Regions from separate parts of the Pseudarthrobacter sp. MOO14 genome, predicted to be linked through region 2. Evidence: riboswitches for the same ligand, from Rfam matches in the RefSeq annotation. Region 2 holds a riboswitch; the other holds the start of a gene.
The links. A riboswitch is a leader RNA that binds a small molecule or an ion and turns the genes downstream of it on or off. The one in region 2 is predicted to bind glycine.

Region 1: linked by a shared signal. The riboswitch ahead of gcvP (aminomethyl-transferring glycine dehydrogenase) and the one ahead of gcvP (aminomethyl-transferring glycine dehydrogenase) in region 2 are both predicted to bind glycine.

Annotation. Positions count from the first base shown of each region.
Region 1 covers NZ_CM177849.1:3,252,137-3,259,423, forward strand. Annotated here, with positions in the region: gene AC4EEV_RS15190 (MFS transporter) at 1-1,390, opposite strand, end outside; gene AC4EEV_RS15195 (TetR/AcrR family transcriptional regulator) at 1,474-2,010, shown strand; glycine riboswitch at 2,120-2,216, shown strand; gene gcvP (aminomethyl-transferring glycine dehydrogenase) at 2,405-5,284, shown strand; gene gcvT (glycine cleavage system aminomethyltransferase GcvT) at 5,356-6,504, shown strand; gene AC4EEV_RS15210 (L-serine ammonia-lyase) at 6,575-7,287, shown strand, end outside.
Region 2 covers NZ_CM177849.1:2,899,662-2,906,948, reverse strand. Annotated here, with positions in the region: gene AC4EEV_RS13585 (HNH endonuclease signature motif containing protein) at 1-509, shown strand, start outside; gene AC4EEV_RS13580 (LamB/YcsF family protein) at 707-1,456, opposite strand; gene AC4EEV_RS13575 (hypothetical protein) at 1,440-2,243, opposite strand; gene cycA (D-serine/D-alanine/glycine transporter) at 2,322-3,848, opposite strand; glycine riboswitch at 3,897-3,992, opposite strand; glycine riboswitch at 3,993-4,091, opposite strand; glycine riboswitch at 4,382-4,482, shown strand; gene gcvP (aminomethyl-transferring glycine dehydrogenase) at 4,642-7,287, shown strand, end outside.

The sequences.
Region 1 (7,287 bases), 350 kb from region 2:
TGGCGCCGGCCAGCGTTTCCCCGGCGTTGTGCAGCGAGGCGCCCGGGAGCATGCCATCCAATCCGGCCGGGAGGCGCAGATTGTGCTGGTAGGAGGCCGTCAGGATGGAGCCAAGGACGGCCGTCCCCAGCAGTGAGCCCACCTCGTAGCCGGTTTCGGAGATCGCCGCGGCGGCCCCTGACTTTTCCGGCGGCGCGGAGCCCAGGATGAGGTCATTCGAAATGGTTTCTGCCGTGCCCACGCCCAGCGCCAGGACCAGGAGCGCTGCCAGCAGCAGCGCGGGTCCGCCGTCGTGGTTTCCAAACGCCACCAGGGTGTATCCCGTGGCGCTGAACGCCAGCCCCGCCGCCACCACGTACCCAGGGCGGACCTTGCGAACCAGCGGCACCACCACCAAGCCGGCCACCACCGTGGCTGCCAGCGCCGGAATCATCGCCACGCCCGCGGCTGACGGGCTCAGGCCCTCAAGGAGCTGGAGGTGCTGGGCAAGGAACAGGATGAAGCCGTTGAAGGAAAACAGGGCCAGGATGTTGGCGCTGATGGCCATGCTGAACACCCGGTTCCGGAACAGCGACATATCCAGCAGGGGGTGTTCCAGGCGGTGCTGGCGCCGCACGAACACCACGCCCATCGCCATGCCGAACGCCATGCTGCCAAGGCCCGCCAGGCCTGGACCTTCGGTGGCAACATCCTTGATGCCGTAGACCATGGGGACCATCACCAGCATGGACAACAGGATGCTCGGGACGTCCACTCTTCCCGGCGACGGGTCCTTGGATTCCGGGATCAAAGTTCGGCCCAGTGCCAGCAGGGGAACCATCAGGGGCACCGCCACCAGGAACACGGCGCCCCACCAGAAATGCTCCACCAGCCAGCCGCCGAAGATCGGCCCCAAGGCTGCGCCGCCGGAGAATCCGGCAGCCCAGATGGCGACGGCCATCCGCCGGCGGTTGGGCTCCGGGAAGATGTTGCGGATCAGCGACAAGGTGGAGGGCATCAGCATCGCCCCGAAGAACCCCAGTGCGGCCCGTCCGGCGATCAGCCACTCCGCGGAGGGCGCAAAAGCCGTTGCGGCGGACAATCCGGCGAAGCCCGTGCTGCCGATAATGAGCAACCGGCGCCGCCCAATCCTGTCGCCAAGGCTTCCCATCGATACCAGGAGACCGGCCAATACCAGTGGATAAGCGTCAATAATCCACAACACGTGCACGCCGGAGGGTTCCAGGGCGCGGGTGATGGCGGGCAGGGCGAATGTCAGGGCGGTATTGTCCACGGCGACGAGCAGTACCGGGAACATCAGCAGCCCCAGTGCGAGCCAGTCGCGCCGCGGGGACCGCCCGGCCGCTCCGCCGCTGCGTGCAGGCGCCGAGGTCGAAGGGGAAGTCGTCATAAAATAACTATACCGTCCAGACGGTACAGTTTAAAACCTTGCCGTTTCCCTTTTCGACGCCGGCGGAGGGCATGATGGGAAGCATGCCCCGAAAGCCTGTAGCCCGTGATGCGGTCCTTGACGCCTTCGAAACCCTCTTGATCGACGTGGGGGAGCGGGCGGCCACGCTCGACGCGGTGGCCAAAAAGGCAGGCGTGTCCAAGGGGGGACTGCTGTACCACTTCCCCAACAAGGAAGCGCTCATCGAAGTGCTGCTGGACCGCCTGGACGGGCTGGCCAAAGAGGACGCCGACGCCATGGCCGCGGCCGCCGAGGGGGCGGCGGCCTACTTCATCCGCTCCTCCGTCTGGGCGGACACTCCGCTGGACCGGGCCATCGTTGCCGCCACCAGGCTGGCGGAAGTGGCGCACCAGGAAACGCGGCGCCGTTTCGCGGCCATCCAGCAGCGGTGGCTGGACGAGATCGCGGCCGACGTGGGGCCGGGGCTGGCCAAAGCGGTCTTGTATATGGGGGACGGGCTGTATTTCAACGCCATGTTGTCCGTGGGCCCGGCGCCGCAAGGGGGAGCGGCGGCTGACGTGGAGGAACTCCTGGCGGCCCTTGAGCGGCTTCGCAGGTAGCCTCCGCCATTTGCCGGGAAGGGTTGCGGCATAGGACAATGGAATGTTGTGAGGGCTGTCACCGGCCCGCATGATCCAGCCCATGGCTGGTTTACAAGTGAATAGCCTTTGATCTGCGGCGGGAGAGTTCTGCCGGTGTACAGGCAGGCGCCGTAGGAGCAAATCCTCCCCAGGAATCTCGCAGGCCCCCGTACCGCCGCGGCGAGGCGCCTCTGGAAAGCAGCAGGCGGTTCCCATGACCCCCATCGGGGATTCGGAGCCGGTGTGCTCACCGACGGTGCAAGCGGGTCCTGCCAGGCAGGCACCGCGGAAACTCTCAGGTCCAATACAGAGCGGGGAGGAACCCGAATCGCTGTGGCGTACCCTGCGCCGCCTGAGTAAATGGAGTTCCTTCGTGCCGGTTAGCCCAGCCTCCACCACTTTCGTCGACCGCCATATCGGTGCGCGCCGCCAGGCCGACGTCGATACCATGCTCAAAGCCGTTGGCTACGACACTGTCGACTCACTGGTTGACACCGCCGTCCCCAAGGTCATCCGTCAGGAATCTGCCCTTCGCCTGCAGGACGCCCTCAGCGAGGTTGAAGTCCTCACGGAACTGCGGAAGCTTGCCGCGAAGAACAAGACGGCAGTCCAGATGATCGGCCAGGGTTACTACGACACCGTGACGCCGCCGGTGATCCGCCGCAACATCCTGGAATCCCCGGCCTGGTACACCGCCTACACCCCGTACCAGCCGGAAATCTCGCAGGGCCGGCTCGAGGCACTGCTGAACTTCCAGACCATGGTGCAGGACCTGGTGGGACTGCCCATCGCCAACGCCTCGCTGCTGGATGAAGCCACCGCCGTGGCCGAGGCCGTGCTCCTGATGCGCCGCGCCAACAAGTCCGCGGCAGCGAAGGACGGCAAGACGGTGCTCGACATCGACGTTCTTCCGCAGACCATCGCCATCGTGCAGGGTCGCGCCGAGGCGCTGGGCTTCGAGGTGGAGGTCGCCGACCTGTCCAAGGGCCTGCCCGACGGCGCCATCAATGGCGTCGTGCTGCAGCAGCCCGGGGTCTCCGGCCGGGTGTGGGACCAGTCCGCCGTCATTACCGCTGCCAAGGACCGCGGCGCGCTGGTTACGGTGGCTGCGGACCTGCTGGCCCTGACACTGATCACACCTCCGGGCGAGCAGGGCGCGGACATTGCCGTTGGCTCGGCCCAGCGCTTTGGTGTGCCGTTGTTCTTTGGGGGGCCGCACGCCGCCTACATGGCTGTCCGCAAGGGCCTGGAACGTTCCCTGCCCGGCCGCCTGGTTGGGGTGTCCAAGGACGACGCCGGCGTTCCCGCTTACCGCCTGGCTTTGCAGACCCGCGAGCAGCACATCCGCCGCGAGAAGGCCACGTCCAACATCTGCACCGCCCAGGCGCTGCTGGCCATCGTTGCGTCCATGTACGCGGTGTACCACGGCCCGGACGGGCTGAAGGCGATCGCGGAAACGACGCATGGCCACGCCCGTACCCTCGCCGCGGCGCTCAAGGCCGCCGGCCTGGATGTCCTGCACACTTCCTTCTTCGACACCCTGACGGTCCGTGTTGCCGGCCGTGCGTCAGCAGTGATTTCCGACGCCGAGGCCCGCGGCATCAACCTGCGGCCCATCGACTCCGACACCGTAGGCATCTCCCTCGACGAAACCACGACGCCGGCCATCGTCGCGCAGGTCGCCGACGTCTTCGGCGCCCCGGTTGCCGAGGGACACAGCGCGGGCCAGGGCTTTGGGCTGGAGGCCGGCGTCGAGCGTTCTTCCGCCTACCTGCAGCATCCGGTGTTCAATACGCACCGGTCTGAAACCCAGTTGCTGCGTTACATTCGGAAGCTCTCGGACCGTGACCTGGCGCTGGACCGGACGATGATTCCGTTGGGTTCGTGCACGATGAAGTTGAACGCGACGGCTGAGATGGAGGCCATTTCCTGGCCGGAGTTCGCCTCGATCCACCCGTTCGCCCCGGATTCCCAGACCGAGGGCTGGCGCGAACTCATCGGCGGCCTGGAAGCGGACCTGGCCGAGATCACCGGGTATGACCAGGTGTCCATCCAGCCCAACGCGGGCTCCCAGGGCGAACTCGCCGGCCTGCTGGCGATCCGCGGCTACCACCACTCCCGGGGCGAGCAGCAGCGTACCGTGTGCCTGATCCCGGCCTCGGCGCACGGCACCAACGCCGCCTCCGCCGTCCTGGCCGGGATGAAGGTGGTGGTGGTTGCCACCGCCGCTGACGGGACGATCGACCACGAGGACCTGACGGCCAAGATCGAGGCGAACCGGGACGTCCTGTCGGCCATCATGATCACCTACCCCTCCACCCACGGCGTGTTCGATGGGGATGTCCGCGAAGTCTGCGACGCCGTCCACGCCGCGGGGGGCCAGGTCTACATCGACGGGGCGAACCTGAACGCCCTGGTGGGGCTGGCCCAGCCGGGCCGGTTCGGCGGGGACGTCTCGCACCTGAACCTGCACAAGACCTTCTGCATCCCGCACGGCGGCGGGGGACCCGGCGTCGGGCCCGTTGCCGCCAAGGCGCACCTGGCACCGTTCATGCCGGGGGACGCGAACAAGGCCGCGCACGAGCCCGGGCACGGTGTGGCGATCTCGGCGTCCCGGTTCGGTTCGGCCGGCGTGCTGCCGATTTCGTGGGCGTACGTGAAGCTGATGGGCGGGCAGGGCCTGACCGAGGCCACCAAGTCCGCGCTGCTGGCCGCGAACTATGTCGCGTCCCGCCTGAACGAGTACTTCCCGGTCCTCTACACCGGCGAGGGCGGGCTGGTGGCGCACGAGTGCATCCTGGACCTGCGCGAACTCACGGCGAAGACCGGCGTGACGGCCGAGGACGTGGCCAAGCGGCTGATCGACTTCGGTTTCCACGCCCCCACCCTGTCCTTCCCCGTCGCGGGCACGCTCATGGTGGAACCCACCGAGTCCGAGGACCTGGCCGAGATCGACCGCTTCATCGAGGCCATGATCACCATCCGCCAGGAAATCGACCAGGTGGCCAACGGCGACTTCGCCGTCACCGACTCACCGCTGCGGCACGCACCCCACACGGCCGCCGCCGTCGTCTCCTCTGACTGGGACCGCGCCTACCCGCGGGAGCAGGCAGCGTTCCCGGCCCACCACAAGCAGGACAAGTACTTCCCGCCCGTCGGCCGGATCGACGGCGCCGCCGGCGACCGCAACCTCATCTGCTCCTGCCCGCCCCTCGAAGCGTTCGAGGACAGCACAGCCGGGTTCGAGAACTAGACCGCTCCGGTGGTTGAGCCGGCCGGCACCCGGTTTCGACCAGCTCAACCACCGCTCCCAAAGGACTTTCAATGACTGAGAAGTACACCGCGCTCTACGACGAGCATAAAAAGCTCGGCGCCTCCTTCACGGACTTTGGCGGCTGGCAGATGCCGCTGAAGTACAGCTCCGAACTGGCCGAACACCACGCGGTCCGCAAGGCCGCCGGGCTGTTCGACCTCTCCCACATGGGAGAAGTCTGGGTGACCGGCCCCGAGGCCGCCGCGTTCCTGGACTACGCCCTGGCGGGCAAGATCTCCGCCATGGCCGTGGGCAAGGCAAAGTACTCGCTGATCTGCAACGCCGATGGCGGCATCATCGACGACCTCATCACCTACCGCCGGCCGGCAGCGCCGGACGGCACCGACGTCTTCCTGGTGGTCCCCAACGCAGGAAACGCAGACACCGTCGCGGCAGCATTGCAGGAACGTGCCGCCCGGTTCGACGTGAAGGTGGAGGACGCCTCAGCCCGCACGTCACTGATCGCCGTCCAAGGCCCGGCAGCAGAATCGATCCTGCTGCGGCTGGTTCCGGCAGCCCGGCATTCCCTGGTGACAGGGCTGAAGTACTACGCCGCCGTCGAGGTCCCCTTCCTGGTGGGCGGTGCGGGCCTGGACCTGCTGCTGGCCCGGACCGGGTACACCGGCGAGGACGGCTTCGAGATCTTCGTGGACAACGGGGACGCCCCGGGCCTCTGGCAGGCGCTGATCGCCATTGCCGACGAGGGCCAGCTCACCCCCGCAGGGCTCGCGTCCCGCGACTCCCTCCGCCTCGAAGCGGGAATGCCGCTCTACGGCAACGAACTCTCGCTGGACGGCGACCCGTTCGCCGCCGGCCTGGGCGCCGTCGTCGCGCTGTCCAAGGAAGGCGACTTTGTCGGGAAGGCCGCGCTGGCAGCCAAGAAGGAAGCCGGTGCAGGCAGCACCTCCGGCCGCCGCCTCGTGGGGCTCAAGGGCCGGGGACGCCGGGCCGGCCGCGCGCACTACCCGGTCCTGAAAGACGGCGCCACCGTCGGTGAGGTCACCTCCGGCCAGCCTTCGCCCACTCTGGGCTACCCCATCGCCATGGCCTACGTCGACGTGGAGCATTCGGCGCCGGGAACTTCCCTCGAAGTCGACCTTCGCGGTAAGGCCGAACCCTTCGAAGTCGTCGGCCTCCCGTTCTACAAGCGCCAAAAATAGCGCCGGACAGCCGGGAGTTTCGCTTGTCGAAACCCCGCCCCACCACCCGTTTTAGTTAGGAACCAATCGCATGGCTGTTGGCGTTTTTGATCTGTTTTCGATCGGGATCGGGCCTTCGTCGTCTCATACTGTGGGGCCGATGCGGGCTGCTGCCGTTTTTGCGGAGGAACTCAAGGCCTCGGGGGTGCTGGCTCACGTGGCGTCGTTGCGGGTGGATTTGTATGGCTCGTTGGCGGCCACCGGTCATGGGCACGGGACGATGACCGCGATCCTGCTGGGCTTGGAGGGGTTTCATCCGGAGTTGATCCTCCCGGCGGAGGTGGAGGAGCGGCTGGCCGGCATTGCCGGGACCGGGACCTTGAACCTCGCCGGCGCCGTCCCGCTGCCCTATGGGGTGAAGGACATGGTGTTGCGGCCGTTAACCGTCCTGCCGCGGCACACGAACGGGATGACGTTCACCGTCACGGACGCTGACGGTGCCGTGGTGCATACCGCGACCTTCTTCTCGGTCGGTGGCGGGTTCATCGTCCGGGAGGGTGAGGAAGACGCGGCCCGGCAGGAACTGGAGGAGTCCAAGAAGGAGCTTCCGCTGCCGTTCCGGACCGCCGCGGAACTGCTGGAGCACTGCGCAGCGACCGGGCTGGGAATCGCTGATGTGATGCTGGTGAACGAAAAAGCCTCCCGCGGGGAGGAGGAGATCCGGGCCGGGTTGCTGCACATCTGGTCCGTGATGGAAGCCTGCGTGGCGGCCTCGTTGAAGCGTGAGGGGGTGTTGCCGGGCGG
Region 2 (7,287 bases):
GGGCACCCCTGGAAATCGGCCGCACCCGCTACCGGCTCCCGGCGACCATCAAACAATGGCTCCGGCTGCGGGACACCACATGCACCTTCCCCGGCTGCACCAACCACACCCCCGACAACGACACCGACCACCTCAACCCCTGGCACCACGGCGGCACCACCGGAACCCACAACCTGGCCCAACTCTGCCCCCGACACCACCGCCTCAAACACCACAGCACCTGGACCCCCGACCCAGCCACCAAAAACAAACCACCCGGCTGGACCTCACCCACCGGCCGACACTACAAACCCGAACAACACGACCCCCAACCAACCCACTGGCCACCAGGAACCCCGCCGGCCAGAACTAAAGCAATGCCCGTCCAATTCCACGGCGAACAGGCAGGCATTGAAGACCTCCCGCCATGGGAACCGGACGACGCCAACCTCATAGACCTCAACGACCTGTCACCGGAAGACCCCCTGTGGGTAGAGTTCTTCGAGACGCCGTTCGCCCTGTCGGAGTGACTCCGGATCAGCCGGAGGTGAAGCTGGGGCGACTTCGGTTCAGCCGGATGTGACGCTGGGGCGACCCCGGTTCAGCCGAAGTAACCCAGGCCCGGTCAGAGTGACTCCGGTACAGCCGGACGTGACGCTGAGGCGATTCCGGTCAGCTGCGGTGCCGCTGGAGCAGCTAAGCCGGCATGCCCTACGGCTGCAGGCTCCTAGGCGAAGGACTCCAGCCCGACGCCGGCTGCCTCAAGCCCTGCCCTGATCCGGACCGCCATCTCTACGGCGTCAGGAGTCCCACCGTGAATGCACAGGGAGTCCGGCCGGACCGCAATGACAGTTCCGTCCGCGGCCGCCACTTCGCCTCGCGTAGCCAGGCGAACAGCCCGTTCGACAACCGCATCAACGTCGTACAGGACGGCATCGTCCTCGGAAAGCGGCACCAGGCTGCCATCGGCGCGGTAGGCACGGTCGGCGAAGGCCTCGACGAACACCGGGTGCCCCGCTTCCTTGGCCTGCTTGAGCAGCTCCGAGCCGGGGAAGCCCAGGATGGGCAGGCCGGGATCGTAGGCGTTGACGGCCGCCACCACGGCGGAGGCTTGCTCGGCGTCATGGATCACCGCTTCATACAGGGCTCCGTGCGGCTTGACGTAGTCCACAGAGGCACCCACCGCATGCGCTACGCCGTCGAGCGCCCCCAGTTGGTACAGCACGTCACCGAAGAGCTCATCAAAACTCATGTCCAGCGCGCGGCGGCCGTAGCCGGCCAGATCGCGGTAGCCGAGGTGGGCCCCGACGGTGACATCCAGTTCGTAGGCGGCCCTGCAGCTGTCCAGCATGGTGATGGGGTCACCGGCGTGGAGGCCGCACGCCACGTTTACGCTGGTGGCCATCTGGAACATCGCCGGATCGCCTCCTGCCGTCCAGGAGCCGAATGATTGCCCTACGTCAGCGTTGAGATCCAAGTGTGTTGCCTTCCAGCGTCAGGTTGTCCGGCGCGGCAGCGGCGGTCAGCTCGCCGGGAATGGTGTCCGGCATCGGCCCAAAAGCCTCGCGGGCGTTCCTGGCCACTGCGCGGCCCATCATGAGGTTACCGGCTCCACCCACAACAGCCCCTATCCCGAAGGGCAGGGCGCGGCCAAATAACGCAGTGCCCTGCCGCTTCAGGAGGTTCTTCAGGAAGGCCGACTGGATCCGCTTACGGACGCTCCCGAATCCCGGCACCACCATCGACTTGGACAGAACGCTCCCCCAGGCATTGCCTGCGCTGTTGCCGGCTGCCTGGCCGCTGAGGGTCCCCAGCAGCGCAGTGCCCTCTTCGCCGAGCATGATGGCCATGACCATGGTGCCGGCTTTCTCCGGGTTGGTCAGCCTGATGCCGTGCAGTTCAGCCAGCGACGTTGCGTAAAGGGCCGTGGCTTCCAGGAAGCCAACGGTGGCGGCCGCGGAAAGTCCCAGCGACGCCACGGTTCCAACGCCGGGGACGACGGCGGTGGCACCCACCAGGGCGCCTCCTCCGGCGACAGCCCGGAGGTAGTCGCGTTCCGCGATGTCTGCCAACTGCGCGGCTGTTGCCCGCGGATGCTTCTTCTGGAGCCTCCGGATGTAGCCCACCACCAAAGGCCGCTGGATCTGCACGGCCTTCAGGATCATGTTGTGAACGCCGGGCTTGGGCTTGCCCTGGGCGTCAAACATCGCGTTATGGGCGGTTTCCTGTGCGATACGGAGTGCGGGGTTGCTGCGCCGGGCCATGGTCACCTTCATTCAAATCGACCTGCAGCGCGTGGCTGCCGTGTCATCCCATCCTAAGTGGATAAACACTAAGCATGCTTACACTTTTTGGGCCGGCTCTTCTGCGTCCGCGCGTTCGCCGCGGCGACCGGCGGCCTCGTCGGCCCGAAGCTCGGCCCGGAAGACCTCGAAGCGGGCCAGGTGCGCGGGACGGCGCCGGAGAATGGCCCACGCCACGCCGAGGATGACGAACCAGACGGGAGTCACCAGCAGGGCAGCGAGCGTGTCGGGCTGGGTGGTCAGGGCCCAGAGAACGAAGGCGAAGAACGCGTACACCACCCACACGGCGGGGATGCCACCGGGCATCTTGAACTTCGAGGCCGCGTGCAGGTGCGGGCGGCGACGCCGGAAAGAGATGTAGCTCGCGAGGATGATCGACCAGACAAAGACGAAGCAGACGGCCGACACGGTGGTCACCATTTCAAAGGCCATGCCAACATCCTGGCCCGCATACATGAGTACGACGCCGGACAGCAGCAGGACGCAGGACAGGAACAGCGCGTTGCTGGGCACCTTCCTCGTGGAGAGCCGGCTGAAGACACCGGGGGCGTCGCCTTCCTGGGCCAGGCCGAAGACCATGCGGGACGTGGAGTAGATGCCGGAGTTCGCAGAGGACATCGCCGAAGTGAGGACCACCAGGTTGACCACCGTGGCCGCGGCGCCGAGGCCGGCCAGGGAGAACATCCCGATGAAGGGGCTGTGGCCGGCGGCGAACTGGGTCCACGGGGTGACTGCCATGAGGATGACCAGCGCGCCGACATAGAAGAGCAGCACGCGGACGGGGATGGCGTTGATGGCCCTGGGCAGCGTGCGCTCGGGATTCTTGGCCTCGGCGGCGGTGGTGCCCACCAGTTCGATGCCCACGAAGGCGAATACTGCAATCTGGAATCCGGCCACAAAGCCCATGAACTCATTGGGGAAGAACCCGCCATGGCTCCACAGGTTGGTGAAGCTAGCCGTGCCCGCGTCGCTCTGGAAACCGGTGAAGATCATGAAAAGTCCCACGATGATCAGGGCCGCGATGGCGACGATCTTGATGAGGGCGAACCAGAACTCTGTCTCGCCGAACGCCTTGACCGTGGCGAGGTTCAGCAGCAGCAGGATGCCCACCGTGGCCAGGCCCGGGATCCAAAGCGGCAGCGCCGGCCAAAGTTCTTTTGAGTACCCGGCGATGGCGATGACGTCCGCGATTCCGGTGATCACCCAGCAGAACCAGTACGTCCACCCGGTGAAGAAGCCTGCCCACGGACCCAGGAGGTCGGCGGCGAAATCACTGAAGGACTTGTAGTTCAGGTTGCTCAGCAGCAACTCGCCCATGGCCCGCATGACGAAGAAAAGCATGAAGCCGATGATCATGTACACGAAGATCACGGAAGGTCCGGCGGCGGAAATGGTCTTGCCGGAACCCATGAACAGGCCTGTGCCGATCGCGCCACCAATGGCGATGAGCTGGATATGCCGGTTGGTGAGTTGCCGTTCCAGGTGGGGAGGCCCGCTGCGGGCCGCCGTGGCAGCACCCTGGCCGCGGGCTGGTTCGCTGTTGGACGTGGGGGGATGAATCGCCATGAGGAACTCCATCGATAAAGCGGCTTTTGGAGCCGCAAAGATTTGGTTCCTCCCCGCTCTGTTGTGGACCTGAGAGTTTCCGCAGCCAAAGCCGCTTGCACCGTCGGTGAGCCAAGGTCATGCCCGGCTGCTTTCCAGAGTTGCCTGTCCGCGGCGGTACGTGGGCCTGAGAGTTTCCTGGGGAGGGTTTGCTCCTACGGCGCCTGCTGGGTGTACCCGGCAGGACTCTCCCGCCGCAGGTCGAAGGCGTATTCAGTTGGAGGTCGGCGGCTTTTTGGGCCGCCGCCGGGCATGCACGGGACAGGCGCCGACTGGTAGGCCGCTCCGGATACGCTGAGCCAGCCACCGGCGGCGCCAATCCCGGGTTCAGTGTGGTGTCCGTCACGATCGAATGTCAAACCCCTTCCGACACAAGCGGGGAACGAAGGCGTCACGCGCCCAGTCAAGCCCCTCACCGCACCTGGCCGATTTGCCAATGACGGGTTCGTCCCGATACCTTGTGAGCCGAATCACCCACATTTGAATAAGCCTTTCGAGCTGTGACGGGAGAGTCCTCCCGGCGAATCACCGGGCAGGCGCCGTAGGAGCAAATCCTCCCCAGGAATCTCTCAGGCCCATGTACCGTCACGGCGAGGCGACTCTGGAAAGCAACCAGGCTCCGGCCTGGTTCACCGACGGTGCAAGCGGTCCCCTGCCACCAGCAGGCAACGCGGAATCTCTCAGGTCCAATACAGAGCGGGGAGGAACCCATCCCACGCCGTGCCACCCTGGCCGGCCAGACCTGGAGTTTCTCATGACGATTCAGTCGCTTCCAACATCCTTCGTGGACCGCCATATCGGCGCGCGCCGCCAGGCCGACGTCGACACCATGCTCAAGGCCGTGGGATACGACAGCGTGGACGGCCTGGTTGACGTGGCCGTCCCCGCGTCCATCCGGCAGGAAACTGCGCTCAAGCTGACCGACGCCCTCAGCGAGGTTGAAGTCCTCACGGAACTGCGGAAGCTTGCCGCGAAGAACAAGACTGCCGTCCAGATGATCGGCCAGGGCTACTACGACACCGTGACGCCGCCGGTGATCCGCCGCAACATCCTGGAATCCCCGGCCTGGTACACCGCCTACACCCCGTACCAGCCGGAAATCTCGCAGGGCCGGCTTGAGGCGCTGCTGAACTTCCAGACCATGGTGCAGGACCTGACGGCGCTCCCGATAGCCAACGCTTCCTTGCTGGATGAAGCCACCGCCGTGGCCGAGGCCGTGCTCCTGATGCGCCGCGCCAACAAGTCCGCGGCAGCCAAGGACGGCAAGACGGTCCTGGACATCGACGTACTTCCGCAGACCATCGCTATTGTCAGGGGCCGTGCGGAGGCGCTGGGCTTCGAGGTGGAGGTCGCGGACCTGTCCAAGGGCCTGCCCGAGGGCGACATCAATGGCGTCGTGCTGCAGCAGCCCGGGGTCTCCGGCCGGGTGTGGGACCAGTCCGCCGTGATCACCGCTGCCAAGGACCGGGGCGCGCTGGTCACGGTGGCTGCGGACCTGCTGGCCCTGACCCTGATTACCCCTCCGGGCGAGCAGGGCGCGGACATTGCTGTCGGCTCGGCCCAGCGTTTTGGTGTGCCGTTGTTCTTTGGGGGGCCGCACGCCGCCTACATGGCCGTCCGAAAGGGCCTGGAACGTTCCCTGCCCGGCCGCCTGGTTGGGGTGTCCAAGGACGATGCCGGCGTTCCCGCTTACCGCCTGGCTTTGCAGACCCGCGAGCAGCACATCCGCCGCGAGAAGGCCACATCCAACATCTGCACCGCCCAGGCGCTGCTGGCCATCGTGTCCTCCTTCTACGCCGTTTACCACGGCCCCGACGGCCTGAAGGCGATCGCAGAGACCGTCCACCACAAGGCCAGGGTCCTGGCAACAGCACTCACGTCACTGGGCCGCGAACTGGTCACGGACTCCTTCTTCGACACCCTCACCGTCCGCGTTCCGGGCAAGGCCGCCAAGGTGATCACCGCCGCTGAAGCCCGCGGCATCAACCTGCGCTTCATCGATCCGGACACGGTGGGCGTCTCCGTTGATGAGACGACGACGGCGGCAACACTTTCCGCCGTCGCCGTCGCCTTTGGCGCCGGTCCGGTGGGTGACGCCCAGGGATTCGAACTGCCCGACACTATTTTGCGTTCCTCGGCCTACCTGCAGCACCCGGTCTTCAACACGCACCGGTCCGAAACCCAGCTGCTGCGTTACATCCGCAAGCTCTCGGACCGCGACCTGGCGCTGGACCGCACCATGATCCCGCTGGGTTCATGCACCATGAAGCTGAACGCCACGGCCGAGATGGAAGCCATTTCCTGGCCGGAGTTCGCCTCGATCCACCCGTTCGCCCCGGACTCCCAGACCGAAGGCTGGCGCGAACTCATCGCCGGCCTGGAAGCGGACCTCGCCGAGATCACCGGGTATGACCAGGTGTCCATCCAGCCCAACGCGGGCTCGCAGGGCGAACTCGCCGGGCTGCTCGCGATCCGCGGCTACCACCATTCCCGGGGCGAGCAGCAGCGCAACGTCTGCCTGATCCCGGCCTCGGCGCACGGCACCAACGCCGCCTCCGCCGTGCTCGCGGGCATGAAGGTGGTCGTGGTTGCCACGGCTGCCGACGGCACCATCGACCACGACGACCTGACGGCCAAGATCGAGGCCAACAAGGACGTCCTCTCGGCCATCATGATCACGTACCCGTCCACGCACGGCGTGTACGACTCCGATGTCCGCGAAGTCTGTGACGCTGTGCATGCTGCCGGCGGCCAGGTCTACGTTGACGGCGCCAACCTCAACGCACTTGTAGGGCTGGCCCAGCCGGGCCAGTTCGGCGGGGACGTGTCCCACCTGAACCTGCACAAGACCTTCTGCATCCCGCACGGCGGCGGGGGACCCGGCGTCGGGCCCGTTGCCGCCAAGGCGCACCTGGCACCGTTCATGCCGGGCGACGCGAACAAGGCGGCGCACGAAGCCGGGCACGGTGTGGCGATCTCGGCGTCCCGGTTCGGTTCGGCCGGCGTGCTGCCGATTTCGTGGGCGTACGTGAAGCTGATGGGCGGTGAGGGCCTGACCGAGGCCACCAAGTCCGCGCTGCTGGCGGCCAACTACGTCGCGTCCCGCCTGAACGAGTACTTCCCGGTCCTCTACACCGGTGAAGGCGGGCTGGTGGCGCACGAGTGCATCCTGGACCTGCGCGAACTCACGGCGAAGACGGGAGTCACGGCCGAGGACGTGGCCAAGCGGCTGATCGACTTCGGTTTCCACGCCCCCACCCTTTCGTTCCCTGTCGCGGGCACGCTGATGGTGGAGCCCACCGAGTCCGAGGACCTGGCCGAGATCGACCGCTTCATCGAGGCCATGATCACCATTCATGGCGAGATCCAGCAGGTGGCCAACGGCGACATCACCCTGGAG